Regions from separate parts of the Streptomyces sp. NPDC085460 genome, predicted to be linked through region 1. Evidence: predicted binding sites of a transcription regulator. Region 1 holds the regulator's gene; each other region holds the start of a gene.
What was found. Region 1 encodes HrcA, which represses chaperone genes, less so after heat shock. Its sites were predicted from a motif close to TTNGCACTCNGNNNNNCNGAGTGCNAA; they were not measured.
Positions count from the first base shown of each region.

Region 2: groL (chaperonin GroEL) is a predicted target of HrcA. The motif match lies at 7,451-7,477, and genes of this name have one in related genera.
Region 3: groL (chaperonin GroEL) is a predicted target of HrcA. The motif match lies at 1,846-1,872, and genes of this name have one in related genera.

Region 1 is NZ_JBITTO010000008.1:246,306-256,311, reverse strand. It holds gene holA (DNA polymerase III subunit delta) at 1-18, shown strand, start outside; gene rpsT (30S ribosomal protein S20) at 354-620, opposite strand; gene lepA (translation elongation factor 4) at 828-2,696, shown strand; gene ACIGHB_RS22385 (AMP-dependent synthetase/ligase) at 2,901-4,778, shown strand; gene hemW (radical SAM family heme chaperone HemW) at 4,816-6,057, shown strand; gene ACIGHB_RS22375 (DUF3097 domain-containing protein) at 6,085-6,891, opposite strand; gene ACIGHB_RS22370 (MBL fold metallo-hydrolase) at 6,902-7,639, opposite strand; gene hrcA (heat-inducible transcriptional repressor HrcA) at 7,778-8,797, shown strand; gene dnaJ (molecular chaperone DnaJ) at 8,798-9,937, shown strand.
Region 2 is NZ_JBITTO010000012.1:51,969-61,974, forward strand. It holds gene ACIGHB_RS28035 (TerD family protein) at 1-261, shown strand, start outside; gene ACIGHB_RS28040 (trehalose-6-phosphate synthase) at 353-1,813, opposite strand; gene ACIGHB_RS28045 (hypothetical protein) at 1,897-3,789, opposite strand; gene ACIGHB_RS28050 (glucosyl-3-phosphoglycerate synthase) at 3,858-4,814, opposite strand; SAM riboswitch class I at 4,936-5,078, shown strand; gene thrC (threonine synthase) at 5,096-6,382, shown strand; gene ACIGHB_RS28060 (MoaD/ThiS family protein) at 6,425-6,703, shown strand; gene ACIGHB_RS28065 (cold-shock protein) at 7,117-7,320, shown strand; gene groL (chaperonin GroEL) at 7,644-9,266, shown strand; gene ACIGHB_RS28075 (deoxyxylulose-5-phosphate synthase) at 9,356-9,688, opposite strand; gene ACIGHB_RS28080 (FG-GAP-like repeat-containing protein) at 9,917-10,006, shown strand, end outside.
Region 3 is NZ_JBITTO010000002.1:304,559-314,564, reverse strand. It holds gene ACIGHB_RS05740 (ester cyclase) at 1-105, shown strand, start outside; gene groL (chaperonin GroEL) at 208-1,836, opposite strand; gene groES (co-chaperone GroES) at 1,942-2,250, opposite strand; gene ACIGHB_RS05725 (hypothetical protein) at 2,428-2,592, opposite strand; gene ACIGHB_RS05720 (polysaccharide deacetylase family protein) at 2,589-3,503, opposite strand; gene ACIGHB_RS05715 (methyltransferase domain-containing protein) at 3,631-4,812, shown strand; gene ACIGHB_RS05710 (hypothetical protein) at 4,748-5,413, opposite strand; gene ACIGHB_RS05705 (RNA polymerase sigma factor) at 5,424-6,656, opposite strand; gene ACIGHB_RS05700 (YciI family protein) at 6,721-7,086, opposite strand; gene ACIGHB_RS05695 (polysaccharide deacetylase family protein) at 7,183-8,019, opposite strand; gene ACIGHB_RS05690 (hypothetical protein) at 8,106-8,366, opposite strand; gene tsaD (tRNA (adenosine(37)-N6)-threonylcarbamoyltransferase complex transferase subunit TsaD) at 8,363-9,478, opposite strand; gene rimI (ribosomal protein S18-alanine N-acetyltransferase) at 9,478-9,939, opposite strand; gene tsaB (tRNA (adenosine(37)-N6)-threonylcarbamoyltransferase complex dimerization subunit type 1 TsaB) at 9,993-10,006, opposite strand, start outside.

The DNA of each region.
Region 1 (10,006 bases):
GGGCGCGGCGGGCGCTGACGACCTCTGCGGGCCGGTTTCCCTGCGGAGCCGGAGCCGGTTCCCTTGCGGGGCGGTTCCCCCGCGCGCCGCATCCCCCGCGCGCCGGTTTCCCCGCGCCGGGACGGTTCCGCGCCCGGACGGTTCCGCGCCGGGACCGTTCCGCCGCGGGCAACGCGAAGGCCCCGGGCGTCCTGGGGAAGGAGTGGCCGGGGCCTTCGGTTCACTGCTCGTGGTCCCGTACACGCGTGGCGAACGCGTCTCGCGTACGGGCCGGGTGGCCGGGCGGGAGCGGTAGAGAGGGTCCGCTGGGTCCCGTGCGGCCTGGGTACAGCCTGAGATCAGAAGATCCGGACTCAGCCCTGGAGGGAGGCAACCTTGATCGCCAGCGCCGACTTCTTGTTGGCGGCGGCGTTCTTGTGGATGACACCCTTCGAGACGGCCTTGTCGAGCTGACGCGAGGCGGCACGGGTGGCCACGGTGGCCTTCTCGAGGTCGCCGGCGGCGACAGCCTCACGGGCCTTGCGGATCGCGGTCTTGAGCGACGACTTGACGGCCTTGTTGCGCAGGCGCGCCTTCTCGTTGGTCTTGTTCCGCTTGATCTGGGACTTGATGTTCGCCACTGAGAGAGCCTTTACAGGTTCGATGTTTCTTCAGGTATGTGCCGCGCAGCTGAGAGGGCACACGAGACACAGCTGTCCACGGTATCAGGCGCCCGCGCGGCCGCCCAAACGGGGGCGCGGGCCGCCCGAACCGGACGCGTGGCCGCGGGCATGGGACGATGGGGGCTACGTATCCGTTCCGAACACCGCCCGAGACGAGAACCCTGCGTGCCCGCGACTCCTACCCACGTGCCCGAGCCGAGCCGTACCGACCCGGCACTGATCCGCAACTTCTGCATCATCGCGCACATCGACCACGGCAAGTCCACGCTCGCCGACCGGATGCTCCAGCTCACCGGTGTGGTCGACCAGCGGCAGATGCGCGCCCAGTACCTCGACCGGATGGACATCGAGCGTGAGCGCGGCATCACGATCAAGTCCCAGGCGGTCCGGCTGCCCTGGGCCCCCACCGAGGGGCCGGAGCAGGGGCGCACGCACATCCTCAACATGATCGACACCCCCGGGCACGTCGACTTCACGTACGAGGTGTCGCGGTCGCTGGCCGCCTGCGAGGGCACGATCCTGCTGGTCGACGCCGCCCAGGGCATCGAGGCGCAGACCCTCGCCAACCTGTACCTGGCGATGGAGAACGACCTCACGATCGTCCCGGTCCTCAACAAGATCGACCTCCCGGCCGCCCAGCCGGAGAAGTTCGCCGAGGAGCTGGCCAACCTCATCGGCTGCCAGCCCGAGGACGTCCTCAAGGTCTCCGCCAAGACGGGTCTCGGCGTCGAGGCGCTGCTCGACCGGGTCGTCGCGGACGTGCCGGCCCCGGTCGGCAACGCCGACGCGCCGGCCCGCGCGATGATCTTCGACTCCGTGTACGACTCGTACCGGGGCGTCGTCACGTACGTCCGTGTCGTCGACGGGCAGCTCAACAAGCGCGAGCGCATCAAGATGATGTCGACCGGCGCCACCCACGAGCTCCTGGAGATCGGCGTCTCGTCCCCCGAGATGACGGCCTCCGACGGTCTCGGCGTCGGTGAGGTGGGCTACCTCATCACCGGTGTGAAGGACGTCCGCCAGTCCAAGGTCGGTGACACGATCACCGCCCAGTCCAAGGGCGCCACCGAGCCGCTCGGCGGCTACAAGGACCCGAAGCCGATGGTCTTCTCGGGTCTCTACCCGCTGGACGGCTCGGAGTACCCGGACCTCCGCGAGGCCCTGGACAAGCTCCAGCTCAACGACGCCGCGCTCGTCTACGAGCCGGAGACCTCCGCGGCCCTCGGCTTCGGCTTCCGCGTCGGCTTCCTGGGCCTGCTCCACCTCGACGTGATCCGGGAGCGCCTGGAGCGCGAGTTCGGGCTCGACCTCATCGCCACCGCCCCCAACGTGGTCTACCGCGTGGTCATGGAGGACGGCAGCGAGCACACGGTCACCAACCCGAGCGAGTTCCCCGAGGGCAAGATCAGCGACGTGTACGAGCCCGTCGTGCGCGCCACCATCCTCGCGCCCAGCGAGTTCATCGGCGCGATCATGGAGCTCTGCCAGACCCGCCGCGGCACGCTCATCGGCATGGACTACCTCTCCGAGGACCGGGTCGAGATCCGCTACACCCTGCCGCTGGCCGAGATCGTCTTCGACTTCTTCGACCAGCTGAAGTCGAAGACCCGCGGGTACGCCTCGCTCGACTACGAGCCCACCGGCGAGCAGGCGTCCAGCCTGGTCAAGGTCGACATCCTGCTGCACGGCGACAAGGTCGACGCCTTCTCCGCCGTCACCCACAAGGACGCCGCCTACGCGTACGGCGTGCGGCTCGTCGCCAAGCTGCGCGAGCTCATCCCGCGCCAGGCGTTCGAGGTGCCGATCCAGGCCGCCATCGGCTCCCGGGTCATCGCCCGCGAGACCATCCGCGCCATCCGCAAGGACGTCCTCGCCAAGTGCTACGGCGGTGACATCTCGCGTAAGCGGAAGCTGCTGGAGAAGCAGAAGGAAGGCAAGAAGCGCATGAAGATGGTCGGCTCGGTGGAGGTCCCGCAGGAGGCGTTCATCGCCGTCCTGTCGAGCGACGAGTCGGGCGGCAAGAGCAAGAAGTAGCCGTTCCGGCCGCCATGAACGGGTCCGCGTGCCATCGGCGCGCGGACCCGTTCGTTATCCACAGGCCCTTACGTACCGGACCTCGGCGCTCTAATCTGAAGCCCCCCGAAGGTTACTCGTGAGTTAGTTACGCATTCCCGCGTGAGTGCGTTCCGCATCCGTAGTTGCACCGCCAACAGGCACCGCCGCCGCCCGGAGGACGACGTGAGCGACAACCAGACCCAGATCGACAACCGGCCGCCCTCCGTCGCGGCGCTCTTCCTCGAACGAGTCGAGCGCACCCCCGACGCCGAGGCGTACCGCTATCCGGTGCCCGCCGCCTCCGGCACCGGACCGGACGACTGGAAGTCGCTCAGCTGGGGTCAGGCCGCGCAGCGCGTCTTCGCCATCGCCGCCGGTCTGATCGACCTCGGCATCCGCTCCGAGGAGCGGGTCGCCCTCGCCTCCGCCACCCGGGTCGAGTGGATCCTCGCCGACCTCGGCGTCATGTGCGCCGGCGCCGCCACCACCACGGTCTACCCGCAGACCAACGCCGACGAGTCCGCCTTCATCCTCGCCGACTCCGAGTCGAAGGTGCTCATCGCCGAGGACGCCGCCCAGCTCGCCAAGGCGGTCGAGCGCCGCGCCGACCTGCCCGGACTCCACCACGTCGTCGTCATCGACCCCGAGGGCGCGGACACCTCCGAGGAGTGGGTCCTCACCCTCGCCGACCTGGAGGCGCGCGGAGCCGCGTACCTGGAGAAGCACCCCGAGGCGGTCAAGGAGCGGGTCGCCGCGATCACCGCCGAGCAGCTCGCCACCCTCATCTACACCTCGGGCACCACCGGCCGCCCCAAGGGCGTCCGCCTGCCGCACGACAACTGGTCGTACATGGCCAAGGCCATCGCCGCCACCGGCCTCGTCACCCAGGACGACGTCCAGTACCTGTGGCTGCCGCTCGCCCACGTCTTCGGCAAGGTCCTCACCTCCGGCCAGATCGAGGTCGGCCACGTCACCGCCGTCGACGGCCGCGTCGACAAGATCATCGAGAACCTGCCGGTGGTCCAGCCGACCTACATGGCGGCCGTCCCCCGCATCTTCGAGAAGGTCTACAACGGGGTCGCCGCCAAGGCCAGGGCCGGCGGCGGCGCCAAGTACAAGATCTTCCAGTGGGCCTCCGGCGTCGGCCGCGAGTACGCCAAGGTCACCCAGGACAACTTCCGCCGCACCGGCTCCGCCTCCGCGCCCTTCGGCCTCACCGCCAAGCACAAGGTCGCCGACACCCTCGTCTTCGCCAAGATCCGCGACGCGTTCGGCGGCCGGCTGCGCGCCTGCATCTCCGGCTCCGCCGCGCTCGCCCCCGAGATCGGCTACTTCTTCGCCGGTGCCGGCATCCACATCCTGGAGGGGTACGGCCTCACCGAGTCCTCCGCCGCCTCCTTCGTCAACCCCGGCGAGGCGTACCGCACCGGCACCGTCGGCAAGCCGCTCCCCGGCACCGAGGTCCGCATCGCCGACGACGGCGAGATCCTGCTCCGCGGCCCCGGCATCATGGAGGGCTACCACGGCCTCCCCGAGAAGACCGCCGAGGTCCTGGAGGCCGACGGCTGGTTCCACACCGGCGACATCGGCGAGCTCTCCGCCGACGGCTACCTCAAGATCACCGACCGCAAGAAGGACCTGATCAAGACCTCCGGCGGCAAGTACATCGCCCCGGCCGAGGTGGAGGGCCAGTTCAAGGCCGTCTGCCCGTTCGTCTCCAACATCCTCGTCCACGGCGCCGACCGGAACTACTGCACCGCGCTCATCGCGCTCGACGAGCCCGCCATCCTCGGCTGGGCCGCCGAGCACGACCTCGCCGGCAAGCCGTACGCCGAGGTCGTCGCCGCCCCGCAGACCGAGAAGATGATCCAGGGATACGTCGACCGGCTCAACGAGGGCCTCCAGCGCTGGCAGACGATCAAGAAGTTCCGTCTCCTCCCGCGCGACCTCGACATCGAGCACGGCGAGCTCACCCCCTCGCTGAAGCTCAAGCGCCCGGTCGTCGAGCGCACCTACAAGGAGCTCATCGACGAGATGTACGCCGGGTCCCGCGAGGCCTGACCGGCGCGGAGCCCGTCACCTCGGGCGGTGCGGGACAATGGACCCCATGCCTTCCGTACTGCCCGATGGTGAGCCCATGCCCGAGGACGGGGCGCTGCCCGCGCGCGCCCTGGAAGGGGCCGGGGAGCGGCCGCTCGGGTTCTATCTGCACGTGCCGTACTGCGCCACGCGGTGCGGCTACTGCGACTTCAACACCTACACCGCGAGCGAGCTGCGCGGTGCCGGAGGCGTGCTCGCCTCGCGGGACAACTACGCGGGGCAGGTCGTCGAGGAGGTCCGGCTCGCCCGGAAGGTCCTCGGCGACGACCCGCGCCCGGTGCGGACGGTCTTCGTCGGCGGCGGCACGCCGACGCTGCTGGCCGCCGGCGACCTCGTGACGATGCTGGGGGCGATCCGGGACGAGTTCGGGCTCGCCGACGACGCGGAGATCACCACCGAGGCGAACCCGGAGTCCGTGGACCCCGCCTACCTGGAGGAACTGCGGGCCGGCGGCTTCAACCGGATCTCCTTCGGCATGCAGAGCGCCCGGCCGCACGTGCTGAAGATCCTCGACCGGACCCACACGCCGGGCCGGCCTGAGCAGTGCGTCGCGGAGGCGCGCGCGGCCGGCTTCGAACACGTCAACCTCGACCTGATCTACGGCACCCCCGGCGAGAGCGACGACGACTGGCGGGCCTCGCTGGACGCGGCCATCGGGGCCGGTCCCGACCATGTGAGCGCGTACGCCCTGATCGTCGAGGAGGGTACGCAGCTGGCGCGGCGGATCCGGCGCGGCGAGGTGCCGATGACCGACGACGACGTGCACGCGGACCGGTACCTGATCGCCGACGAGGCGTTCGAGAAGGCCGGGTACGCCTGGTACGAGGTGTCCAACTGGGCCACCTCCGAGGCCGGGCGGTGCCTCCACAACGAGCTGTACTGGCGGGGCGCCGACTGGTGGGGCGCCGGGCCAGGCGCCCACTCGCACGTGGGCGGGGTGCGGTGGTGGAACGTCAAGCATCCCGGCGCGTACGCCGCCGCGCTCGGGGCCGGGAGGTCGCCGGGGGCCGGGCGCGAGCTGCTGTCGGACGAGGACCGGCGGGTCGAGCGGATCCTGCTGGAGCTGCGGCTCCGGGAGGGCTGCCCGCTGGAGCTGCTGCGGGAGCGGGGCCTCGCGGCGTCGCGCAGGGCGCTGGCCGACGGGCTGCTCGACGCGGAGCCGTACGCCGCGGGGCGGGCCGTGCTGACGCTGCGGGGCCGGTTGCTCGCGGACGCCGTGGTGCGGGACCTGGTGGACTGAGGCCCGGCCCCCGGGAAACCGCCGCGGCTACGGCGCCGTCACGAAGTCGATCAGGTGCTCCACCTTGCCCAGCAGCTCCGGTTCCAGGTCCTTGTAGGACGTGACGCGCTTCAGGATGGCCTGCCAGACCGCGCCCGTGTTGTCGGCGGGCCAGCCCAGGGCCCGGCAGGTGCCCGTCTTCCAGTCCTGGCCGCGCGGGACCTCCGGCCAGGCCCGGATGCCGAGGACGGACGGTTTCACCGCCTGCCAGATGTCGATGTACGGGTGTCCCACCACCAGGACGTCGGGGGAGGAGACCCGCGCGGCGATCCGGGACTCCTTGGAGCCCTGAACCAGGTGGTCGACGAGGACGCCGAGGCGGGCGTCCGGGCCGGGCGCGAAGTCGGCGACGATCTCCGGAAGGTGGTCGACGCCCTCCAGGTACTCCACCACGACGCCCTCGACGCGCAGGTCGTCGCCCCAGACCCGTTCGACCAGCTCGGCGTCGTGCCGGCCCTCCACGTAGATGCGGCTCGTCCGTGCCACGCGCGCGCGTGCGCCGGGGACGGCGATCGAGCCGGAGGCCGTACGGGCCGGGCGGGCCGGTCCGCCGGACGCCGGGCGGACCAGGGTCACCACACGGCCCTCCAGGAGGAACCCGCGCGGGTCCATCGGGAAGACGCGGTGTTTGCCGAAGCGGTCCTCCAGAGTGACGGTGCCCGCCTCGCAGCGGATCACGGCCCCGCAGAAGCCCGTCGAGACCTCCTCGACCACCAGGTCCGGCTCGGCCGGGACCTCCGGCGCGGGGGCCTGCTTCTTCCATCGGGGCGTCAGGTCCGGGTCGTAGCTGCGCATTTCGGGGACGCTACGACACCTGGAAGCGGTGTGCCAGTTCATCGCGCTGGCGTCGGACGAAAGCCGCGTCGACGACCGCCCCGTGGCCGGGGACGTACAGGGCGTCCTCGCCGCCGAGGGCGAGGAGGCGGTCGAGGGCGTCGGGCCAGCGGGCGCCGATCGCGTCGGGGCCCGCCTGGGGTTCGCCGGACTCCTCGACCAGGTCGCCGCAGAAAACGGTCTCGCGCTCGCCGGGGACGAAGACGGCGAGGTCGTGGCCGGAGTGGGCCGGGCCCAGGTTGGCCAGGAGCACCTGGCGGCCGCCGAGGTCGAGGGTCCACTCGCCGGTGACCGTGTGGCGCGGGGCCACCAGGGCCTCCACCGCCTCCGCCGCGGCCCGCTCGCCGACCCCCTGGCGCACCGCGTCCTCGTACAGCTCCGCGCGGGTGCGGGCGGAGCCGAGGAGCTCGTCCATGCCGACCGCGCCGAACACCTCCGCTCCGGCGAAGGCGGCGGTGCCCAGGACGTGGTCGAAGTGGGGGTGGCCGAGTGCGATGTGCGTCACGCGCCGGCCGCCGGTGATCGCCTCCGCCTGGGCCCGGATCGCGGCGCCCTCGGCGAGCGTGGAGCCCGTGTCGTAGAGCAGGACGGCCGTGTCCCCCACGACCAGTCCGGTGGTCGCGTCCCAGCCGGGGAGCCGCCGCCGGCCCACTCCGGACGCGAGCCTCTCCCACCCCTGAGCCGCCCAGACCGCTTCGTCGATGTCCATGGCTCCGACGCTAGCGGGTCCGCCTCCTTGCCAGGAGCGACGGCCCCGGCCGTACACTGGCCGGGGGATTCCTGGCACTCGGACAGGGTGAGTGCCAAAAGCGGAGCAACCGGAACGGCTGGAGCGGGAGGTGTGCGCGTGCTGAGCGAACGCAGACTCGAGGTGCTGCGCGCCATCGTCCAGGACTACGTCGGGACGGAGGAACCGGTCGGTTCCAAGGCGCTCACGGAGCGCCACAAGCTCGGCGTGTCGCCCGCCACCGTGCGCAACGACATGGCGGTGCTGGAGGAGGAGGGGTACATCGCCCAGCCCCACACCAGCGCGGGCCGGATCCCCACCGACAAGGGCTACCGGCTCTTCGTGGACCGGCTGGCCGGCGTCAAGCCGCTCTCCACCCCCGAGCGGCGCGCCATCCACAACTTCCTCGACGGCGCCGTGGACCTCGACGACGTCGTGGGCCGTACGGTGCGGCTGCTGGCGCAGCTGACCCGGCAGGTCGCCGTCGTGCAGTACCCGTCGCTGACGCGTTCCTCCATCCGGCACGTCGAGCTGCTGGCGCTGGCCCCGGCCAGGCTGATGCTCGTCCTGATCACGGACACCGGACGGGTCGAGCAGCGGGTGATCGACTGCCCCGCGCCCTTCGGCGAGACCTCCCTCGCGGATCTGCGGGCCCGGCTCAACAGCCGGGTCGGCGGCCGTCGCTTCGCCGACGTGCCGCAGCTGGTGCAGGACCTCCCCGAGTCCTTCGAGGAACCCGAGGAGCGCGCCACGGTCTCGGCCGTGCTCGCGACGCTCCTGGAGACGCTCGTGGAGGAGCACGAGGAGCGGCTGATGATCGGCGGCACCGCCAATCTCACCCGCTTCGGACATGACTTCCCCCTGACGATCAGGCCCGTCCTGGAGGCACTCGAGGAGCAGGTCGTGCTCCTCAAGCTGCTCGGCGAGGTCAAGGAATCGGGCATGACCGTACGCATCGGGCACGAGAACGCCTACGAGGGGCTGAACTCCACGTCCGTCGTCTCGGTCGGCTACGGTTCGGGCGGCGAGGCAGTCGCCAAACTCGGCGTGGTCGGACCGACCCGCATGGACTACCCCGGAACGATGGGAGCGGTACGCGCAGTGGCACGTTACGTCGGACAGATCCTGGCGGAGTCGTAAGTGGCCACGGACTACTACGCCACACTCGGCGTACGCCGCGACGCGTCCCAGGACGAGATCAAGAAGGCTTTCCGGCGCCTCGCCCGCGAGCTTCATCCGGACGTCAACCCGGACCCGAAGACGCAGGAGCGGTTCAAGGAGATCAACGCCGCCTACGAGGTCCTGTCGGACCCGCAGAAGAAGCAGGTCTACGACCTCGGCGGCGACCCGCTCTCCTCCGCCGGCGGCATGGGCGGCGGGGGAGGCTTCGGGGCCGGCGGCTTCGGCAACTTCTCCGACATCATGGACGCCTTCTTCGGCACGGCCGGGCAGCGCGGGCCGCGCTCGCGGACCCGGCGCGGCCAGGACGCCATGATCCGCCTGGAGATCGACCTCAACGAGGCGGCCTTCGGCACCACCAAGGACATCCAGGTCGACACGGCCGTCGTCTGCGCCACCTGTTCGGGTGAGGGTGCCGCTCCCGGCACCTCCGCGCAGACCTGCGACATGTGTCACGGCCGCGGCGAGGTCTCCCAGGTCACCCGGTCGTTCCTCGGCCAGGTCATGACCTCCCGGCCCTGCCCGCAGTGCCAGGGCTTCGGCACCGTCGTCCCGACCCCGTGCCCCGAGTGCGCGGGCGACGGCCGGGTGCGGTCGCGCCGCACGCTGACGGTGAAGATCCCGGCCGGCGTCGACAACGGCACCCGGATCCAGCTCGCGGGCGAGGGCGAGGTCGGCCCCGGCGGCGGCCCCGCCGGCGACCTGTACGTCGAGATCCAGGAGACCCCGCACGAGGTCTTCCAGCGCCGCGGTGACGACCTGCACTGCACGGTCACCATCCCGATGACGGCGGCGGCGCTCGGCACGAAGGTGCAGCTCCAGACGCTCGACGGGCTGGAGGAGATCGACATCCGCCCGGGCACCCAGTCGGGCCAGTCGGTCCCGCTGCACGGCCGGGGCATCACGCACCTGCGGGGCAACGGCCGCGGCGACCTGATCGTCCACGTCGAGGTCCAGACCCCGGGCAAGCTCGACCCCGAGCAGGAGCGCCTCCTGCGCGAACTGGCCAAGCTGCGCGGCGAGGAACGGCCCACGGGCCAGTTCCAGCCGGGACAGCAGGGGCTGTTCTCGCGGCTGAAGGACGCGTTCAACGGGCGCTGAGCCCCGCGGGGGGGATGACCCGTGTGTGAGAGGGGCGGCACTCTGAGTGCCGCCCCTTTCCCGTGGGCG
Region 2 (10,006 bases), on a different contig from region 1:
GTCTTCCCGGTCTCCATCTACGACGCGGTCTCCCGCTCGCAGAACTTCGGCCAGGTCCGCAACGCGTACATCCGCATCGTGAACCAGGCCGGCGGCGCCGAGATCGCCCGCTACGACCTCTCCGAGGACGCGGCCGTCGAGACCGCCATGGTCTTCGGCGAGCTGTACCGCAACGGCGCCGAGTGGAAGTTCCGCGCGGTCGGCCAGGGCTACGCCTCCGGCCTGGAGGGCATCGCCCGTGACTTCGGCGTGAACCTCTGACGCTTCCCGAGCGCTCACGAGAGCCCCGGCCGGTCTCCCGACCGCCGGGGCTCTCCCCTTGTCCGGAGGGCCGGGCCGCTCGTCCGGAGGGTCAGGCGGCGGAGTCGGGCGACGGCTCCCGCAGGGCCGCCAGCTGGTCGAGGAACCAGCGCTGCGGCGGGAGGGCGGTGGCGGCGGCGGCCAGGCGCTCGGTGCGCTCGGCGCGTTCGGCGGGCGGCATGGTGAGCGCCGTGTGGAGGGCCTCGGCGGTGGCGGAGACGTCGTACGGGTCGACGGTGAGGGCGTCCCGCGCCAGTTCCCGGTAGGCGCCGGCGCCGGTCGACAGGACCAGCGCGCAGCCCTCCTCGGAGACCACGGGTATCTCCTTCGCCACCAGGTTCATGCCGTCCCTGACCGGGTTGACCAGGGCCACGTCCGCGAGCCGGTAGGCGGCGAGGGAGCGGGTGAAGTCGTCCTCGACGGAGACCAGGACCGGCTGCCAGCCGGGCGTCCCGAACTCCTCGTTGATCTCCTCGGCCAGCGCCACGACGGAGGCCGTGTACGCCCGGTACGACTCCAGGTCCTGCCGGGAGGGGTAGGCGGAGGCCAGGTGGACGACCCGCTCGCGCCACTCGGGGTGGGTGACGAGGAGTTCCCGGTAGGCCAGCAGGCCGCGCAGGATGTTCTTGGACAGCTCGGTGCGGTCGACGCGGACGATGGTCTTCCGGCCGCCGACCTCCTCGCGGAGCCGGGCCAGCCGGTCGTCCACCTGGGGGCGGTGGGCGAGCGCCCGCAGCTCGTCGCCGTCGACGCCGAGGGGGTAGGCGTGGACGCGGGTGCGGCCCTTGCCGACGCCGTACCGGCGCCACTCCACCCCGCGCCAGGGGTCGCCGCTCGGCCAGACGCCCTGGGCCATGCCCGTGGCGTCGTCCCGCTGGGAGCAGCAGCTGATGAAGGACGAGGCCCATCCCCAGGTGTGGAAGCCGAGCTCGTCCGCGCCGAGCATGCCCCACAGCAGCTCCTCGACGATGTCGTCGGGCACCATCCGCAGGTACTCCGGCGACACCCACGGCGTGTGCGTGAAGTGGCCGATCCGCAGGTCGGGGCGGAGCTCGCGGAGCATGCCGGGGACCAGCGCCAGGTGGTAGTCCTGCACCAGGACCGCCGCGCCCTCGGCGGCCTCGGCGGCCAGGGCCTCGGCGAAGGCGCGGTTGTAGGCGCGGTACGACTCCCAGCGGCGCCGGAAGGCCGCGTCGAAGACGGGCTCGCGCGGGATGTCGTACAGGTGGTGGTGGAGGAACCACAGCACCGAGTTGGCGATGCCGTTGTACGCGTCGGCGTACACCTCGGGGTCGATGTCCAGCATCCGCACCCCGGGCTCGGCGACGCCGCGCCGCACCGCCTCGCGGTCGCCGTCGCCGAGCGCCGCGCACACCCAGAGGCCGTCCTGGGAGTCCACGGCGCTCAGGCCGGAGACGAGGCCGCCGCCGCCCCTGCGGGAGGAGAGCGTGCCGTCGTCACCGAGCGTGTACGAGACGGGCCCTCGGTTGGATGCCACGAGTACCGAAACCATGTGGCGAACCTAGCCCGTCCCGTAAACGCTCAAACGTACGTATACGGTCGGCGGTCGGCCGGATACGGACGGCCGCCGGCGGGTCAGCGGCTCCGTCGGCCGCGCATCGCGGCCTTCGCGACCAGGCCGGTCGCGGCGAGGACGACCGCGAGCGCGCCGAGCAGCCACAGCCGCTCGCCGTCGGCGCCGGTCTCGGCCATCGAGCCGCCGTCCCCGCCGCCGCTCCAGGCCGCGTCGCCGCCCCCGCCGCCGCCGTGGTTCGGGCCGGGCGCCGGGGCGGCGGGGGTGGTCACGGAGGGCGAGGGGTCCGGGTCGGCGGGGTCCGTGGCGGGACGCTCCGACGGGCGGCCGGTCTCCGGGGCCGTCGGGCGCGGCTCCCCGGACGGCGACGCGGTCGGGTCCGCCGACGGGCCCGGGTCCTGAGACGGGCCCGGGTCCTGCGACGGCGTCGGCGTGGACGGCGTCGGCGTCGGGTCCGGGGTCTCCACCACCGGGGCCACCGCGCACGCCGGATCCTCGCTGCCCTCGCCGCAGTTGGAGCGCGGGGAGGTCACCTCGACCGCGTTGCGGAGCTTCCCGTCGCCGGCGGCCGGGTCCTTCACCGTCACCGAGTACGTCACGGTCGCCGTCTTCCCGGCCGGGATGTCGCCGGTCCAGCCGATCCGCGGCCGCTCGTAGCTCACCTCGCCGAGGTCCGCCTCCGCGTCGCCCGCGTAGACGGCGTCGTCGAGGGTGTCGGTGAGGTCGTCGGCGAAGGAGGCGTTCGGGTAGTCGCGCCCGCTGACGTTCTTCGCGGTGATCGTGTACGTGAGGGTGTCGCCCGGCTTCACCGTGCGCGGCTTCGCCGTCTTGGTGACCTCCAGGTCCGGCACCGGCACCGAGAAGGCGAGGCCGGAGGGCACGTAGGTGTCGCCGGCGGTGGAGAAGGTCAGCTCCGCCGAGGTCGCGCCCACCGGGACGGCGCCCTCCGGGACGTCGAACTCCTTCGCGTCGATGGACAGGTTGTTGGTCAGGTCCGGGGAGACCGCGCCGTCGTCCTCGCTGACGAAGAAGTTGTTCGTGCGGCCCGTGTGGGCCTCGGTGACGTTCTTCCCGTCCACCAGGAACGTGTCGCCGGGCGTGTTCCAGTCGCCCTCGTACGCCGTCACGCTCGCCCGCGCCCTGCCCGGGGAGCGGTGGAAGCCGTCCACGGTGATCGTCGTCGCCGGGGAGGTCGAGCGCTGGAGCACGTGCCCGCCGTAGAGGTGGACGCTGCGCCGCTCCGGCGCCTTGACGGGGTCGGGGCCCGGGAAGCGGTGGACGACCGTCAGGGACCAGCCGGCGACGCAGCCCTTGCCGCCGGCCGCCCACACCCCGCCCACCCCGACCGCCACCGGCGCGCTCGTCCCCGAGACGCCCGCGAAGGCGGCGGTCACGTCGGACTCGCCCGTGTAGTAGTGCGGCCCGCCGGTGTCGGCCGGGTCCACGACCATGCTGTCGATCGAGACCGGCACGGGCGCCTTCGCGCCGACCGTGAGCCGCGGGGCCGTGGTCGCCGGGTCCCCGGGGGAGGGGTCGACGTCGGAGCCGGAGAGGTCGCAGCGCTTCAGGCGCGCCCCGCTGGGGCCCCGGTAGGTGCCGTCGTTGCCGCCCCAGGAGAGCCGGGCGTAGGCCACCTCGGCGCCCTCGGGGATACGGATCCGGCCGGTGCTGGAGCCGTACGCGTCGCCGCCGCCGTCGGTGTCGGCCCGGCGCATGACGAAGGCGTTGTTGTTGTCGGAGCCCTCGCCCTTCGTGGCGGTGGCGCAGCGGGCGGCCACGTCGGCGGGGGCCTCGGGGCAGACCATGACGGTGTTGCCGATCGTCGTGAAGTCCCCGTACAGGGACTCCTGGTACCGCTCCCCGAAGGGTTCGACGACGTCGGCGGCGGCCGGTCCTGCCGCCGTCAGCGTGAGCGTGCCCGCGGCGAGGAGGCCCGCCGCGAGCGCGCCGGTCACGCGGGAGGGGTGAGATCGTACGAATCGCATAAAAGGGCAATGTAGGCAAAGCCCATCATCTTCGGACGTTACGCCACGCGGCGGTGCGCGTACTCCGTGATCTCGGCCATCGGCGGGCGCTCCTCCGTGTCCACCGCGTACGTCCGCGGCTCGAAGCCCGAAGCGCCCCGCTCGAACTGGGTCAGCCGGGGGCGTACGAGATGCCCCCGGGAGAGCCGCACCTGCGCCGTCCGGTAGATCGCCGCCGCCATCCGGCCCAGCGCCTGCCCGTCCTGGTGCCGGTGCTTGCGCACCCCCACGTCCACCTGGGCGAGGGCGTCCAGGCCCACCGTGTGCAGCGCGTCCACCAGCAGCCCCAGCTCCACTCCGTAACCGACCGGGAACGGCAGCCGTTCGAGCAGCGAGCGCCGCGCCGCGTACTCCCCGCCCAGCGGCTGGACGAAGCCGGCGAGGCGCGGCCAGTGCAGATTGAGCAGCGGGCGCGCCACCAGCTCCGTCACCCGACCGCCCTGGCCAGGGGTGCTGCCGGAGAGTTCCGTGCCGAACGGGCGGTCGTACATCGCCTTGACGAAGTCCACCTCCGGGTCGGTGAGGAGCGGGCCCACGATGCCGGTGACGAAGTCCGCCGAGAAGTCCCTGAGGTCCGCGTCGACGAAGGCGACCACGTCCCCGCTGGTCACCATGAGTGACCGCCACAGGACCTCGCCCTTGCCCGGGACCGCCGGGATCCGGGGAAGTATGTCGTCCCGCGCGACCACCCGGGCGCCGGCCGCCGCCGCGACCTCGGCGGTCCGGTCCGTGGACCCCGAGTCGATCACCACGAGCTCGTCCACCAGCGGCACGGCGTCGGTCATCAGCTCCCGCCGGATCACGCCGACGATGTCCCCGACGGTCGCCTCCTCGTTCAGCGCGGGCAGCACCACGCTGACCGTCGTCCCCCGCTTGGCGGCGAGCACCCGCTCCAGGGGCCGGTCGGACACGGACCAGGACCGCCGGGTCAGCCAGCGCTCCACTTCTTCCAGCAACGTGATCTCCATCTCGCGGATCGGACGACCGTCTCCACCTTCGAAGCCTTCGGTTACAGTCTTGAACAACGCGGACGCCCGATGCATGTCGGGGTGCCACCCGCGTCTCACAATCGAATACCGCTCATCCAGAGGGGCAGAGGGATACGGCCCGTTGAAGCCCCGGCAACCCTCCAGTCGGTTCGTCTTGCGCCCGCGAGGCCCCCGGCTAGGGAAGGTGCCAAATCCGTCTCATGGCGAAATGCGCCATGAGGAAGATGAGGAGAAAGGGCCTCCCCTCCATGGCTGTACAGACCGTCGCTCCCGCCACCACCGTCGACCTCGGCCCCGCGTCCGGGCTCTCCTGCCGCGAGTGCGGCGAGGTCTTCGCCCTCGGCCCGATCTTCGCCTGCGAGCTCTGTTTCGGCCCCCTCGAAGTGGCCTACGACCTCCCGGCCGGCGACCCCGCGGAGCTGCGCAAGCGGATCGAGGCCGGACCCGCGAACATCTGGCGGTACGCGCCCCTGCTGCCCGTCCCCGCCGATGTCGCCGAGAAGCCGAACCTGAACCCCGGCTGGACCCCGCTGATCAAGGCGGACAACCTCGCCCGCGAGCTCGGCGTCGCCCCCGGCAAGCTCTTCGTCAAGGACGACTCCGGCAACCCGACCCACTCCTTCAAGGACCGGGTCGTCGCCCAGGCCATCGAGGCCGCCCGCGCCTTCGGCTTCACCACCCTCTCCTGCTCCTCCACCGGCAACCTGGCCGGCGCCGTCGGCGCCGCCGCCGCCCGCGCCGGCTTCCGCTCCTGCGTCTTCATCCCGCACGACCTGGAGCAGGGCAAGGTCGTCATGGCCGGTGTCTACGGCGGTGACCTCGTCGCCATCGAGGGCAACTACGACGACGTCAACCGCTTCTGCTCGGAGCTCATCGGCGACCCGCTCGGCGAGGGCTGGGGCTTCGTCAACGTCAACCTGCGCCCGTACTACGGCGAGGGCTCCAAGACGCTCGCGTACGAGATCTGCGAGCAGCTCGGCTGGGTCATCCCGGACCAGCTCGTCATCCCGATCGCCTCCGGCTCCCAGCTCACCAAGATCGACAAGGGCCTCCAGGAGCTCATCAAGCTGGGCCTGGTCGAGGACAAGCCGTACAAGATCTTCGGCGCCCAGGCCGAGGGCTGCTCCCCGGTGTCGGCCGCCTTCAAGGCCGGGCACGACGTCGTCCGCCCGCAGAAGCCGAACACCATCGCCAAGTCCCTCGCGATCGGCAACCCGGCCGACGGCCCGTACGTCCTCGACATCGCCCGCCGCACCGGCGGCGCCGTGGAGGACGTGAACGACGAGCAGGTCGTGGACGCGATCAAGCTGCTCGCCCGGACCGAGGGCGTCTTCGCCGAGACCGCCGGCGGCGTGACCGTCGGCGTGACGCGCAAGCTGGTGGAGAACGGCGTCATCGACCCGAACCTCACCACCGTCGTCCTCAACACCGGCGACGGCCTCAAGACCCTGGACGCCGTGGCCGACAGCTCTCAGGCGACCGCCACCATCCGCCCGAGCCTGGACGCGTTCCGCGACGCGGGCCTGGCCCACTGAACCCGGCCCACGCACCGGCGCACGAAAGGTCCTGAAGACACCATGGCCGTGAAGGTCCGCATCCCCACCATCCTCCGCACCTACACCGGCGGGCAGGCCGAGGTCGCCGCCGAGGGCGCGACCCTCGCCGAGGTCATCGCCGACCTGGAGAAGAACCACACCGGCATCGCCGCCCGCGTCCTGGACGACCAGGGCAAGCTGCGCCGCTTCGTGAACGTCTACGTGAACGACGACGACGTCCGCTTCGAGCAGGGCCTGGAGACCGCCACCCCGGACGGCGCGGGCGTCTCGATCATCCCCGCGGTCGCCGGCGGCTGCTGATCATCACCGGCTCCGCCCTTCGGCACTGAATTGCCCCCTCCGCCAGAGAAAGCGGAGGGGGCAATTCTGCATGGTTGAGCGCGGTAGAGTTGGGGAAGTCCCCTCCGCCGCTCATGCCACACGCATATGAGCCCGGCCCGGGACCTGACAAGAATGCGACAACCGGCGGCCGGAAAGCGCGCACAGTCTGCCCCTTATGCGCCTTTCGCCCGGCCCGACTTGCCCCGCAATTCAAGTATTTCTTCCGGATTCCCCTTTCCGCTCCGCCGAGAATTCCCGGTGGATTGCCCTGTTGCAGAGGGCAGTTGGACAGATACATTCAGCGGCGGTCGACGCGTTCCGGCGCAGGTTCTGACCCGGGTCCGTGAAGTGCGGATCCGCTCAAGGGCCAGTACGTAATAGGGGAGTTAGGCATGGCTCAGGGCACCGTCAAGTGGTTCAACGCGGAGAAGGGCTACGGCTTCATCGCGGTCGACGGTGGTGCGGATGTTTTCGTCCACTACAGCGCCATCCAGATGGATGGGTACCGCAGCCTCGAAGAAGGCCAGCGAGTCGAGTTCGAGATCTCGCAGGGTCAGAAGGGCCCGCAGGCGGACATGGTCAAGGTGACCGCCTGAGGCGCGGCGCGATCGGCCACCGACGTCTCGTCGTCGAGGGGCCCGCATCCCTAGGGGTGCGGGCCCCTCACGCGTTCCCGGGCGGCCACGGCGACGGGATGGCGCGGAGGTGCCCGATCCACGAGAGTCGCTTGCACTCGCATGGGTCGAGTGCTAATCATTGGCGTTAGCACTCGGAAGGTGAGAGTGCTACGAGGACCGGGCATGACGAGGCCGCCGACCGGGTGGGGCAAGGAACCACGCGGAGCGCGGAGGCCGTCCGTCGCGGGCGTCGGCGCGGTCCTGGAGCGTTATCCACCCCATGTCCGGGAGGACCACTTCACATGGCCAAGATCATCGCGTTCGACGAGGAGGCCCGGCGCGGTCTCGAGCGCGGCATGAACCAGCTCGCTGACGCCGTCAAGGTCACCCTCGGCCCCAAGGGTCGCAACGTCGTCCTCGAGAAGAAGTGGGGCGCCCCCACGATCACCAACGATGGTGTCTCCATCGCCAAGGAGATCGAGCTCGAGGACCCGTACGAGAAGATCGGCGCCGAGCTGGTCAAGGAAGTCGCCAAGAAGACGGACGACGTCGCCGGCGACGGTACGACCACCGCCACCGTCCTCGCCCAGGCGCTCGTCCGCGAGGGCCTCCGCAACGTCGCCGCCGGCGCCAACCCGATGGCCCTCAAGCGCGGCATCGAGAAGGCCGTCGAGGCCGTCTCCGGCGCCCTGCTCGACCAGGCGAAGGAGGTCGAGACGAAGGAGCAGATCGCCTCCACCGCCTCCATCTCCGCCGCCGACACCCAGATCGGCGAGCTCATCGCCGAGGCCATGGACAAGGTCGGCAAGGAAGGCGTCATCACCGTCGAGGAGTCGCAGACCTTCGGTCTGGAGCTCGAGCTCACCGAGGGCATGCGCTTCGACAAGGGCTACATCTCGGCGTACTTCGCGACCGACATGGAGCGCATGGAGGCCGCGCTCGAGGACCCGTACATCCTCATCGTCAACTCCAAGATCTCCTCCGTGAAGGACCTCCTCCCGCTCCTGGAGAAGGTCATGCAGTCGGGCAAGCCGCTGCTGATCATCGCCGAGGACGTCGAGGGCGAGGCCCTGTCGACCCTGGTCGTCAACAAGATCCGCGGCACCTTCCGCTCCGTCGCGGTCAAGGCCCCGGGCTTCGGCGACCGCCGCAAGGCCATGCTCCAGGACATCGCCATCCTCACCGGCGGCACGGTCATCTCCGAGGAGGTCGGCCTCAAGCTGGAGTCGGCCGGTCTCGACCTCCTGGGCCGCGCCCGCAAGGTCGTCATCACCAAGGACGAGACCACCATCGTCGACGGTGCCGGTGACAGCGAGCAGGTCGCGGGCCGCGTGAACCAGATCCGCGCCGAGATCGAGAACAGCGACTCCGACTACGACCGCGAGAAGCTCCAGGAGCGCCTCGCGAAGCTCGCCGGCGGCGTGGCGGTCATCAAGGCCGGTGCCGCGACCGAGGTCGAGCTCAAGGAGCGCAAGCACCGCATCGAGGACGCCGTGCGCAACGCCAAGGCGGCCGTCGAGGAGGGCATCGTCGCCGGCGGCGGCGTGGCCCTGCTCCAGGCGTCCAGCGTCTTCGAGAAGCTGGAGCTGGACGGCGACGAGGCCACCGGTGCCGCGATCGTCAAGCTCGCGCTGGAGGCCCCGATCAAGCAGATCGCGGTCAACGCCGGCCTTGAGGGCGGCGTCGTGGTCGAGAAGGTCCGCAACCTCACCCCGGGTCACGGCCTCAACGCCGCGACCGGCGAGTACGTCGACCTGGTCGCCGAGGGCATCATCGACCCGGCCAAGGTGACGCGCTCCGCGCTGCAGAACGCCGCGTCGATCGCCGCGCTCTTCCTCACCACCGAGGCCGTCATCGCCGACAAGCCGGAGAAGGCCGCCGCGCCGGCCGGCGGCGGCATGCCGGGCGGTGACATGGACTTCTGATCCTGACGGATCGGTGGTTCATCGCTGAACGCGAACCGAGGGCGGCACTCCCCGAGAAGGGGGGTGCCGCCCTCGGCGCGTTCCCGGACTCACACCACGGGCCGTACGAGCGCCTCGGCGAGCGGCTCCCCGGTCCGGCGCGCGTACGCCACCCGCGCCTTCACCTCGGACAGCGTCCGGGGCCGGTAGCCGGGCCCGCACCCCTGACAGCAGCTGACGTGGAACCGCACCCCCGCGTGCAGCAGCACGGACAGCACCCGCCACCCCTCGTCGTCCCGCCGAGGCGGCGGCTGAAAAGCCGACCCCACCCCGATCATCGGCTCCCCACAGCGCGGACACCTCCGCTCGTCACCGTGCTCCCGCCCCTGCTTGTACGAGCCCCGACACGGCAGACAGACGTACGAGGTCCTGTGGATACCCATGGGGGCAGGGTAGGGGCGGGGCGCGTCCCGTGCCCGTGATTTCGGTCCTGGCTCGGACCGGGGCCCTCCGCTTCCCGTTGGGTTTCGGCCAGTTGTACGATCACGCCAGCCGGCAGGTGGGGGCATCGGGCCGGCGCCCGCGCGAAACGTCCGCGGCCGTCGTGCCGCCGTTCCGCGTTCCCCCGCGTCGCCTGTCGCCATCGACGTCCGCACGAGGGGACCCCTTTCTTGTCCGTCCGAAGAACCGTCGCGCTCGCCCTGAGCGCGACCCTGGCCCTCACCGGCCTGACGGCCGTCACGGCCCCGGCCGCGGTGGCG
Region 3 (10,006 bases), on a different contig from region 1:
GGCACCACCATCCACCGCTTCCGCGACGACGGGAAGATCGTCGAGGGCTGGTGGCAGTACGACCTGCTGGGGCTGATGGGACAGCTCGGCGCGGTCGAGAGCTGAGGAACGGGCGAGGCCCGGTGCCCCCGCGACGGGGGCACCGGGCCTCGTGGCGTCAGGACGCCAGGGGGTCTCGGGGACCTCCTGGCGTCAGGACGTCAGGGGTCAGTGGGAGTGACCGTGACCGTGGCCGTGACCGTGGTCCGCCGGCTCCTCCTCCTTCTTCTCCACCACGAGGGTCTCGGTGGTGAGGAGCAGGGAGGCGATGGAGGCGGCGTTCTCCAGGGCGGAGCGGGTGACCTTCACCGGGTCGATGACGCCGGCCTTGACCAGGTCGCCGTACTCGCCGGTGGCGGCGTTGAAGCCCTGGCCCTTGTCGAGCTCGGAGACCTTGGAGGTGATGACGTAGCCCTCCAGGCCGGCGTTCTCGGCGATCCAGCGCAGCGGCTCGACGGCGGCGCGGCGGACCACGGAGACACCGGTGGCCTCGTCGCCGGTCTTGCCGAGGTTGTCGTCGAGGACCTTGACGGCGTGGACGAGCGCGGAGCCACCACCGGAGACGATGCCCTCCTCGACCGCGGCGCGGGTCGCGGAGATGGCGTCCTCCAGACGGTGCTTCTTCTCCTTCAGCTCCACCTCGGTGGCGGCGCCGACCTTGATCACGCACACGCCGCCGGCCAGCTTCGCGAGGCGCTCCTGGAGCTTCTCGCGGTCCCAGTCGGAGTCGGTGGACTCGATCTCGGCCTTGATCTGCGCGACGCGGCCCACGACGTCCTCGGACTTGCCGCCACCGTCGACGATGGTGGTGTCGTCCTTGGAGACGGTCACGCGGCGGGCGGTGCCCAGCACGTCCAGACCGGCCTGGTCGAGCTTGAGGCCGACCTCCTCGGCGATGACGGTGGCACCGGTGAGGGTGGCCATGTCCTGGAGCATCGCCTTGCGGCGGTCGCCGAAGCCGGGCGCCTTGACGGCGACGGCGTTGAAGGTGCCGCGGATCTTGTTGACGACGAGGGTGGAGAGCGCCTCGCCCTCGACGTCCTCGGCGATGATCAGCAGCGGCTTGGAGCCACCGGCCTGGATGACCTTCTCCAGGAGGGGCAGCAGGTCCTGGATGGAGGAGATCTTGCCCTGGTTGATCAGGATGTACGGGTCGTCGAGGACGGCCTCCATACGCTCCTGGTCGGAGACCATGTACGGCGAGAGGTAGCCCTTGTCGAAGGCCATGCCCTCGGTGAACTCCAGCTCCAGGCCGAAGGTGTTGGACTCCTCGACGGTGATGACACCGTCCTTGCCGACCTTGTCCATCGCCTCGGCGATGAGCTCGCCGACCTGCTGGTCCTGCGCGGAGAGCGCGGCGACGGCGGCGATGTCGGACTTGTCGTCGATCGGGCGCGCGGTGGCGAGCAGCTCGTCGGAGACGGCCTTGACCGCGGCGTCGATGCCCTTCTTGAGGGCGGCCGGGGAGGCGCCGGCGGCGACGTTGCGCAGACCCTCGCGGACGAGCGCCTGGGCGAGCACGGTGGCGGTGGTGGTGCCGTCACCCGCGATGTCGTTGGTCTTGGTCGCCACCTCCTTGACGAGCTGGGCGCCGAGGTTCTCGTACGGGTCGTCGATCTCGACCTCGCGGGCGATCGTGACACCGTCGTTGGTGATGGTGGGGGCGCCGAACTTCTTGTCGATGACGACGTTGCGGCCCTTGGGGCCGATCGTCACCTTCACCGTGTCGGCCAGCTTGTTGACGCCGCGCTCAAGGGCGCGACGGGCGTCCTCGTCGAACTTCAGGATCTTCGCCATGGGAGCGGTTCAGCCCTCTCGGAAATCGTGTGGGAAAACAAACCGCGCCCCTGGACGCCCAAGAGATCAAGGGGTCAGGGGCGCGGTCAAAGCAGGTACGTCGTCTTACTTCTCGATGATCGCGAGCACGTCGCGGGCCGAGAGGACGAGGTACTCGTCGCCGTTGTACTTCACCTCGGTGCCGCCGTACTTGCTGTAGAGCACGACGTCGCCGACCTTGACGTCGAGCGGCAGGCGCTCGCCGTTCTCGAAGCGGCCCGGGCCCACGGCGAGGACGGCGCCCTCCTGGGGCTTCTCCTTCGCGGTGTCCGGAATGACCAGGCCCGAGGCCGTGGTCTGCTCGGCGTCGAGCGGCTGGACCACGATGCGGTCCTCAAGCGGCTTGATGGCAACCTTGGAGCTGACGGTCGTCACGATCCGACCTCCCCCTTCGGAGATCTCGCGGGGTTAACTGTCTGGGGTGGCGACCAGGTGGATCCGTCGTCGCGGGTGCCGGACCTGCCCGTCGCTGTGTTGGCACTCTCCAGTGGGGAGTGCCAGAGCCGAGACTATGACCGCGATTAGCACTCGGTCAAGCGGAGTGCCAATTCCTCACTCCGTGGCGGCCTCCGCGCGGACGCCGGGGCCGGCCGGACCGTCGTCGCCGACGCGCTCGACCGCCTTGCGGCCGAGCCGTTCGAGGGGGTCCACGGCGGAGGCGCAGCCGGTGAGGGCGAGGAGGAGGGCCGTGATCACCAGGGGCCGGAGGCGGCTCATACGTAGTCCTCCAGCTTGCCGACCGCGTACCCCTTGGACGTGATCACGTTCATCACCCGGCGGATCATGTCCGGCATGCTGCCCTTCCAATCCTCCTCGCCGCGGAAGTGGGTGAGGACGATGTCGCCGGGGTGCAGGTCGCGGTCCCACTCGCGCCACTCCATGTGGTCCGGGAACGCCTCGGAGGCCCAGAGCGGGACGGCCTTGACGCCGCAGGTCTTCGCGGCGCGCAGGGTGTCCTCGTTGTAGTTGCCGTACGGGGGCCGGAAGAGCTCGGGGCGCTTGCCGTACTTCTTCTCGATGACGTCCTGCATCCCGCAGATCTCGCGCTTCTGGCGCGCGTAGGAGAGTCCGGGCAGGTACTTGTGGTTGAGGGTGTGGTTGTGGAGGGCGACCCCGCCCGGCTGGGACTTCTGCATCCGCGCGAAGTACGCGTAGTCGTCGCTGACGACGTAGTCGCTGAGGAAGGCGCTGTACGGGATCTTCAGGTCGCTCATCATCCGGATGAGCGCGGGGTCCTTCTCGGCGCCGTCGTCGATGGTCAGGAAGACGACCTTCTCCTTGGTGGGGACGGTGGTGAAGACGGGCGGCAGCCCCTCGCCGTCGGTCTCGAAGCCCTTCCGGGTGGTGATCTTCGGCTTGACCCTGGGCGGGGCGGGCGCTTCGAGGGGGGTCTGCTTGAGCCCCCACTTCTTCGCGGCGGCGGCCCGTGCGGCCCGACGCTCCGCCAGCGCGGCCTTCTTCTCCGCGGCCAGCTGCGCGGCGGTCTTCGGCGGGGCCTGCTGGCCGGCGGCGGGGGCGGGGGCGCCGGAGGAGCCGGGCTCGGAGCCGCCCCCGCAGGCGGCGGTGGAGGTGAGCGCGGCGACGAGGAGTGCGGCCCCCAGGGCACGACGCGAAGGACCCTTTGCCATAGTTTTTTCCTTTTGTCGTACGAGCTGTATGGCGCCGCATCCTGTCAGCGCGACCCCGCCCGTCCGGCCGCGACACCGCCGTACCGGCCCCACCGTCCCCCGCCCGGCCCACAGGGAGAATGGAGCGGTGACCGACCTCGCCGCCTTCACCGCCCTGCTCACCCCCGAGGGCCAGACGCTCCTCGCCGCCCTGCGCGACTACGACCCCGCCCAGGAACTGGCGGTCGCCTCCCGGCTGCGCCGCGACCACCCCGCCGAGCTGGTCTCCGCCGCCCTCGGGCAGGCCCGGCTGCGACAGCGCGCGGTGGCGAAGTTCGGGCCCGAGGCGTACCGCATGTACTTCACGCCGAACGGCGTCGAGCAGTCGACCCGGGCCACCGTCGGCACCTACCGCGCGGCCCGCCTCAAGGCCCTCGGCGTCGGCTCGGTCGCCGACCTCTGCTCCGGGATCGGCGGCGACGCGCTCGCGCTCGCCCGCGCCGGCATCTCCGTCCTCGCCGTCGACCGCGACCCGCTCACCGCCGAGGTCGCCCGCGCCAACGCCGCCGCCCTCGGCCTCGCCGAGCTGATCGAGGTCCGCTGCGCCGACGTCACCGAGATCGACACCAGCCCGTACGACGCCGTCTTCGTCGACCCGGCGCGACGCGGAGGCCGGGGCAGGATCTTCGACCCGGAGGCGTACTCGCCGCCGCTGTCCTGGGCCATGGACGCGGCCCGCAAGGCCCCGCGCGCGGCCCTGAAGATCGCCCCCGGCATCCCCCACGAGACCGTCCCGGACGAGGCCGAGGCGGAGTGGATCTCGGACGGCGGCGACGTCAAGGAGGCGGTCCTCTGGTTCGGTACGGAGCCGGGCGCCCGCCGCGCCACCCTGCTGCCCTCCGGCGCGACCCTCACCGGCCGGGGCCTGCCCGACCCGGCGGTCCGCCCCGTCGGCCGCTACCTCTACGAGCCGGACGGCGCCGTCATCCGCGCCCACCTGGTCGCCGAGGCCGCGCAGGAGCTGGACGGCGGCCTGATCGACGAGACCATCGCCTACGTCACCGCCGACACGCTGACCCCCACCCCGTACGCCTCCGCCTACGAGATCACCGACGAACTGCCCTTCAACCTCAAGAAGCTGAAGGCCCTCCTGCGCGAACGCGAGGTGGGCACCCTCACGGTGAAGAAGCGCGGCTCGGCCGTCGAACCGGAGGAGATCCGGCGGAGGGTGCGGCCCAAGGGCCCGAACGCGGCGACGGTGCTGCTCACACGTGTCGCGGGGGCCCCGACGATGCTGATCGGCCGGCCCGTGCGGGCGGAGCGATCCTGATCGCCGTCCGGTAGTGCCCGACGGCCTTGAAGAGGCCGATCAGGCCGTTGATCCAGAGGATGAGCGCGACGCCCATGCCGTACGCGACGAAGTAGTAGCCCCCGTCCTCCCGGGTCGCCCCGGCCGGCACGGCGAAGCCCAGCCAGAGCCCGAGGCCGCACAGGGCGGCGGAGAGCAGCATCCAGCAGGCGCTCTGCACGGGCCTGCGGAGCCGCGCGTCCGCCGCCGGGTCCCGGTCCAGCTCGGCCCAGGCGAGGAACCGTTCCCGCACCACGCGGTCCTGCCGCATCCCGCGCGCGACGAGCCAGACGCCCGGCACCATCACGCCGAGGCCGAGGACGGCGGCGACCAGCCCGATGAGGAGGCTGATCGGGTCGAGGAGCGGCCCGCCCGCGTCGATCAGCAGCACGCCGACCATGCCCCAGCCCAGCTGGAGCAGCAGCACCGAGCCGGCGAACAGCGCGAACCGCCCGCCGCCGAGCAGCCGCCGCCCCAGCGCCTCCAGCGCCAGCGCCCGGTCGGCGAGGAGCGCGCTCCGGTCGGGCCAGCTCCGGACCTCGACGGGCGGGGGCGGCGGGGGCAGGGGCGTACGCGGAGACATGCCGAGAAGCCTAGGCCCCGCCCTCCAACTCCCTTGCGCGGCCCCGCAGCAACGCCCGCTCGCGCTCGTTCCGCGTCAGCTCCGCGGCCCGCGCGAACTCCGCCCGTGCCTCGTCCGCGCGCCCCAGCCGGGCCAGCAGGTCGCCGCGGACGCTCGGCAGCAAGTGGTAGCGCTCCAGGGCCGGTTCGGCGGCGAGCGCGTCGACGAGCGGGAGCGCGGCGGCCGGCCCCTCGGCCATCGACACGGCCACCGCCCGGTTCAGCTCGACCACCGGCGACGGGGCCAGCTCCATCAGCCGCCCGTACAGCCCGGCGATCACCGCCCAGTCCGTCTCCGCGTAGGACCCGGCCCGCGCGTGGCAGGCGGCGATCGCGGCCTGGAGGGCGTAGGGGCCGTACGAGCGCCCTCCCCCGGACTCGGTCCGGGGGGACCCCCAGGCCCGGGCGAGCGCGTCGAAACCGCGCCGCACGAGGAGCCGGTTCCAGCGCCCCCGGTCCTGCTCGGCGAGGAGCACGGGCCGCCCGCCGGGTCCGGTCCGGGCGGGGACCCGGGACGCCTGGAGTTCGAGGAGGGCGGCGAGGCCGTGCACCTCGCTCTCGCCGGGCATCAGGGCGGCGAGGCCGCGGGCCAGCCGGAGCGCGTCCTCGCAGAGGCCGGGCCGCAGCAGGTCGTCCCCCGCGGTGGCCGCGTACCCCTCGTTGAAGACCAGGTAGACGACCTCCAGGACGGAGCCGAGCCGGGCGGCCCGCTCCGCCCCGTACGGCACCTCGAACTCCACGCCCGCCTTCGCGAGCGCCCTCTTGGCGCGGGTGATCCGGGCGGCGACGGTCGCCTCCGGGACGAGGAAGGCGCGGGCGATCTCGTCGGTCCGCAGCCCACCGACCAGCCGCAGGGTGAGCGCCGCCCGGGCCTCGGCGGAGAGCACCGGGTGGCAGGTGGTGAAAACGAGCCGGAGCACGTCGTCGTCGATGTCGCCGGGGCCGGAGGGCTCGGGGTCGTACGACTCCTCCGGCAGCGTCCGGCCGACCTCGGCGAGCTTGCGCGCGTAGGTCTCGCGGCGCCGGACGAGGTCGACGGCACGGTGCTTGGCAGTGGCCGTGAGCCAGGCGCCCGGGTTGTCCGGGACGCCCTCGCGCCGCCACTGTTCGAGTGCGGCGACGAGGGCGTCCTGGGCGAGTTCCTCCGCGATGCCGACGTCCCGGACGATCCGCGCCACGGTGGCCATGATCCGCGCCGACTCCATCCGGAAGACCGTCTCCAGCGTGCTCTCCACCGTCGTCACGGTTCACATGAGAGCACGGCGCGGTTCAGCCTTCCGGCATCTCCTCGACCTCGCGGACCTCCAGGCCGACCTTCCAGTGCGGCGGGTGCACGGCGAGGAACCGCTTGCCCCACTCGACGGCCTCGGCCATGTCCTTGCACTGGAGCATCGCGTAGCCGCCGACGACCTCCTTGGTCTCGGTGAAGGGCCCGTCGGTGAAGGACAGCTTCCCGCCCTCCCAGGTGATGCGGGTGGACTCGGCGGTCGGCTTGAGACCGGCGGTGTCCACCATGGCGCCTGCCTTGGTGATCTCCTCGAAGAGGGCGCCCATGCGCTGCTCGAAGCCGGCGTCGGCGCTCTCCATGTCGATGGTGTTCTCCTCGATGCGGACGAGGGAGAGGAAGCGGGGCATGGTGACTCCTCGGTGGTGCGGCGGCGGGGACGTTCCCCGCCCTACACCTCTACGTCGAACGGGCCGGGCCCGCATCGACACCGCGCCGGAGAAATCTCAGACGTAGTCCTCCAGGCGCGCCACCGTGAAGCCCTGCTCCCGGATCCTGCGGAGCATCGTCGCCGTCATCTCGGTCATCGTGCGGCCCTTGAGCTCGGCGGGGCCGCGGAAGTGAGCGAGGACGATGTCGCCGGGGTGGAGCTTCCGGTCGCCGCGCTGGTACTGCATGTTCGTGATCTGCATGGACTCGCGCCAGAGGACGATCGCGTCGACGCCGCAGCTCCCGGCCGCCGCGCGGGTCGCCTCGTTCCAGTTGCCGAAGGGCGGGCGGAAGAGGCGCGGGGCGGTGCCGTACCGCGCGCGCAGCTTCTCCTGCTGGCCGCATATCTCGCGGCGCTGGGCCTCCGGGGAGAGGGTGCGCAGGTTCGGGTGGGTGAGGGTGTGGTTGGCGACGCCGTGGCCCTGCCGGACGAGCGGGTCGAAGTAGCCGTAGTTCCCGCTGATCACCGAGTCGGTGAGGAACATGGTGAAGGGGACGTCGAGCTCGTCCATCATCCGCACGAAGGCGGGGTCCTTCTCGGCCCCGTCGTCGATGGTGAGGAAGACGACCTTGTCCCGGGTGGGTATCTCGCTGATCACCGGGACCGGGCCGCCGGGCGCCCGCTTCACCGGCTTGACGGCGGGCGGGGCGGGCGGCGCGGGGAAGGGCTTCAGGCCCCATTTCCGGTACGCGGCGGCCCGCGCGGCCTCGGGGGCGCGGGCCGGCTCCGGGGCGGCGGCCTTCGTCGGGGACGGCGCCGGGGCCGGGGCGGCGGCCGGGGCCTCGGCCGTGCAGCCCGTCACCAGGAGCGTCACGGCGGTCAGCGCCGCCCACACCGCGATCTGCTTCTTCACGGGCTGTGGGATGCCCGTACGGCTCGAAAGGTTGCCCGACCGTCGAACAAATCAGACAGCCGGACGGAGGTGGTCGAACGGACCGGCTATTCCACCGATTCGAAGCGCCAGCGGTGGACCGGCCGGGTGATCAGCTCGGCGTCCGGCTCGGGCAGCTCCGGCAGCTCGGCGTCGAGGGCGTCCGCCTCCCACCAGGTGAGGACGAGGACCCGGTCCTGGGGGGCCCGGAAGACCTCGCGGCGCAGCGGCTCGCGCGCCAGGACCCGGGCCCGCGCCCGCGCCCACTCCAGGAGCTCGGGACCCCGGCCCTGCACGGCGCGGGCCTCCCACATGAGCGTGACCCTCACGAGTACAGGTTCTCCTTGCTGATCTCGTGCACGTGGTCGTGGTCGTGGGCGTGGGCGTGCGCGTGGGCGCCGGGCACGTGCGGGTCCGTCACCGGCAGCGAGGAGTCCGCCGACAGCTCCAGGTCGGAGGCGGCCCGGTTGCGGGCGACCATCTCGGCGCCGAGCGCGGCGACCATCGCGCCGTTGTCGGTGCAGAGTCCCGGCCGGGGCACCCGGAGCCGGATCCCGGCCCGCTCGCAGCGCTCCTCCGCGAGGGCGCGGAGCCGGGAGTTGGCGGCGACGCCGCCGCCGATCATCAGGTGGTCGACGCCCTCGTCCTTGCAGGCCCGAACGGCCTTGCGGGTGAGGACGTCGACGACGGCCTCCTGGAAGGAGGCGGCCACGTCCCGGACCGGCACCTCCTCGCCGGCCGCCCGCTTCGCCTCGATCCAGCGGGCCACGGCGGTCTTCAGACCGGAGAAGGAGAAGTCGTACGCCGGGTCCTTGGCGCCGCTCAGGCCGCGCGGGAACGCGATGGCGGCCGGGTCGCCCTCCCGGGCGAGCCGGTCGATGACGGGTCCGCCGGGGAAGCCCAGGTCGAGGACGCGGGCGATCTTGTCGAACGCCTCGCCGGCGGCGTCGTCGATGGTGGCGCCCAGCGGCCGCACGTCGGAGGTGATGTCGGCGGAGAGCAGCAGCGAGGAGTGCCCGCCGGAGACGAGGAGGGCCATCGTCGGCTCGGGCAGCTTGCCGTGCTCCAGCTGGTCGACGCAGATGTGCGAGGCCAGGTGGTTGACGCCGTAGAGCGGCTTGCCCAGCGCGTAGGCGTACGCCTTGGCGGCGGAGACGCCGACGAGCAGGGCGCCCGCGAGTCCGGGGCCCGCGGTGACGGCGATGCCGTCGAGGTCCTTCGCGGAGACGCCGGCGGTCTTCAGGGCCCGCTCGATCGTCGGGACCATCGCCTCCAGGTGGGCCCGGGAGGCGATCTCGGGCACGACGCCGCCGAAGCGGGCGTGGGTGTCGACGCTGGAGGCCACGGCGTCGGCGAGCAGGGTGGTGCCGTGGACGATGCCGACGCCGGTCTCGTCGCAGGAGGTCTCGATGCCGAGGACCAGTGGTTCGTCAGCAGCCATCAGATATCGGTCCCAGTTCCTTGAACGGTCAGTCGCATCACGAGCGCGTCGATGTTGCCCGGCTGGTAGTAGCCGCGCCGGAAGCCGATGGGCTCGAAGCCGAAGCGCTCGTACAGCTTCTGTGCCCGGGTGTTGTCCACGCGCACTTCGAGGAGGATCTCGTCGCACTCGAAGGCGGTGGCGTGCTGGAGGAGGTCGGTGAGGAGCCGGGCGCCGAGCCCGGTGCCCCACTGCTCGCGGGCGACGGCGATGGTCTGGACGTCGCCGAGCCCGCCGGCCGCGGCCAGGCCCGCGTACCCCGCCAGCCGGCCCGAGGGGGTCTCGGCGACGACGTACCTGCGGGTGGCCCGGGGCCCGCGCGCGTGCGCCAGCTCGGACCAGAACATCCCCTCCGACCAGGCGTCCTCGGGGAAGAGGTCCGCCTCCAGGGCGAGCACCTCCGGCAGGTCCCACCAGCGCATCTCGCGCAGGACGGCCCCGCCGGTCACCGCTTCCCCGGTCACCGCTTCCCCGCTCACTGGGGGGTGA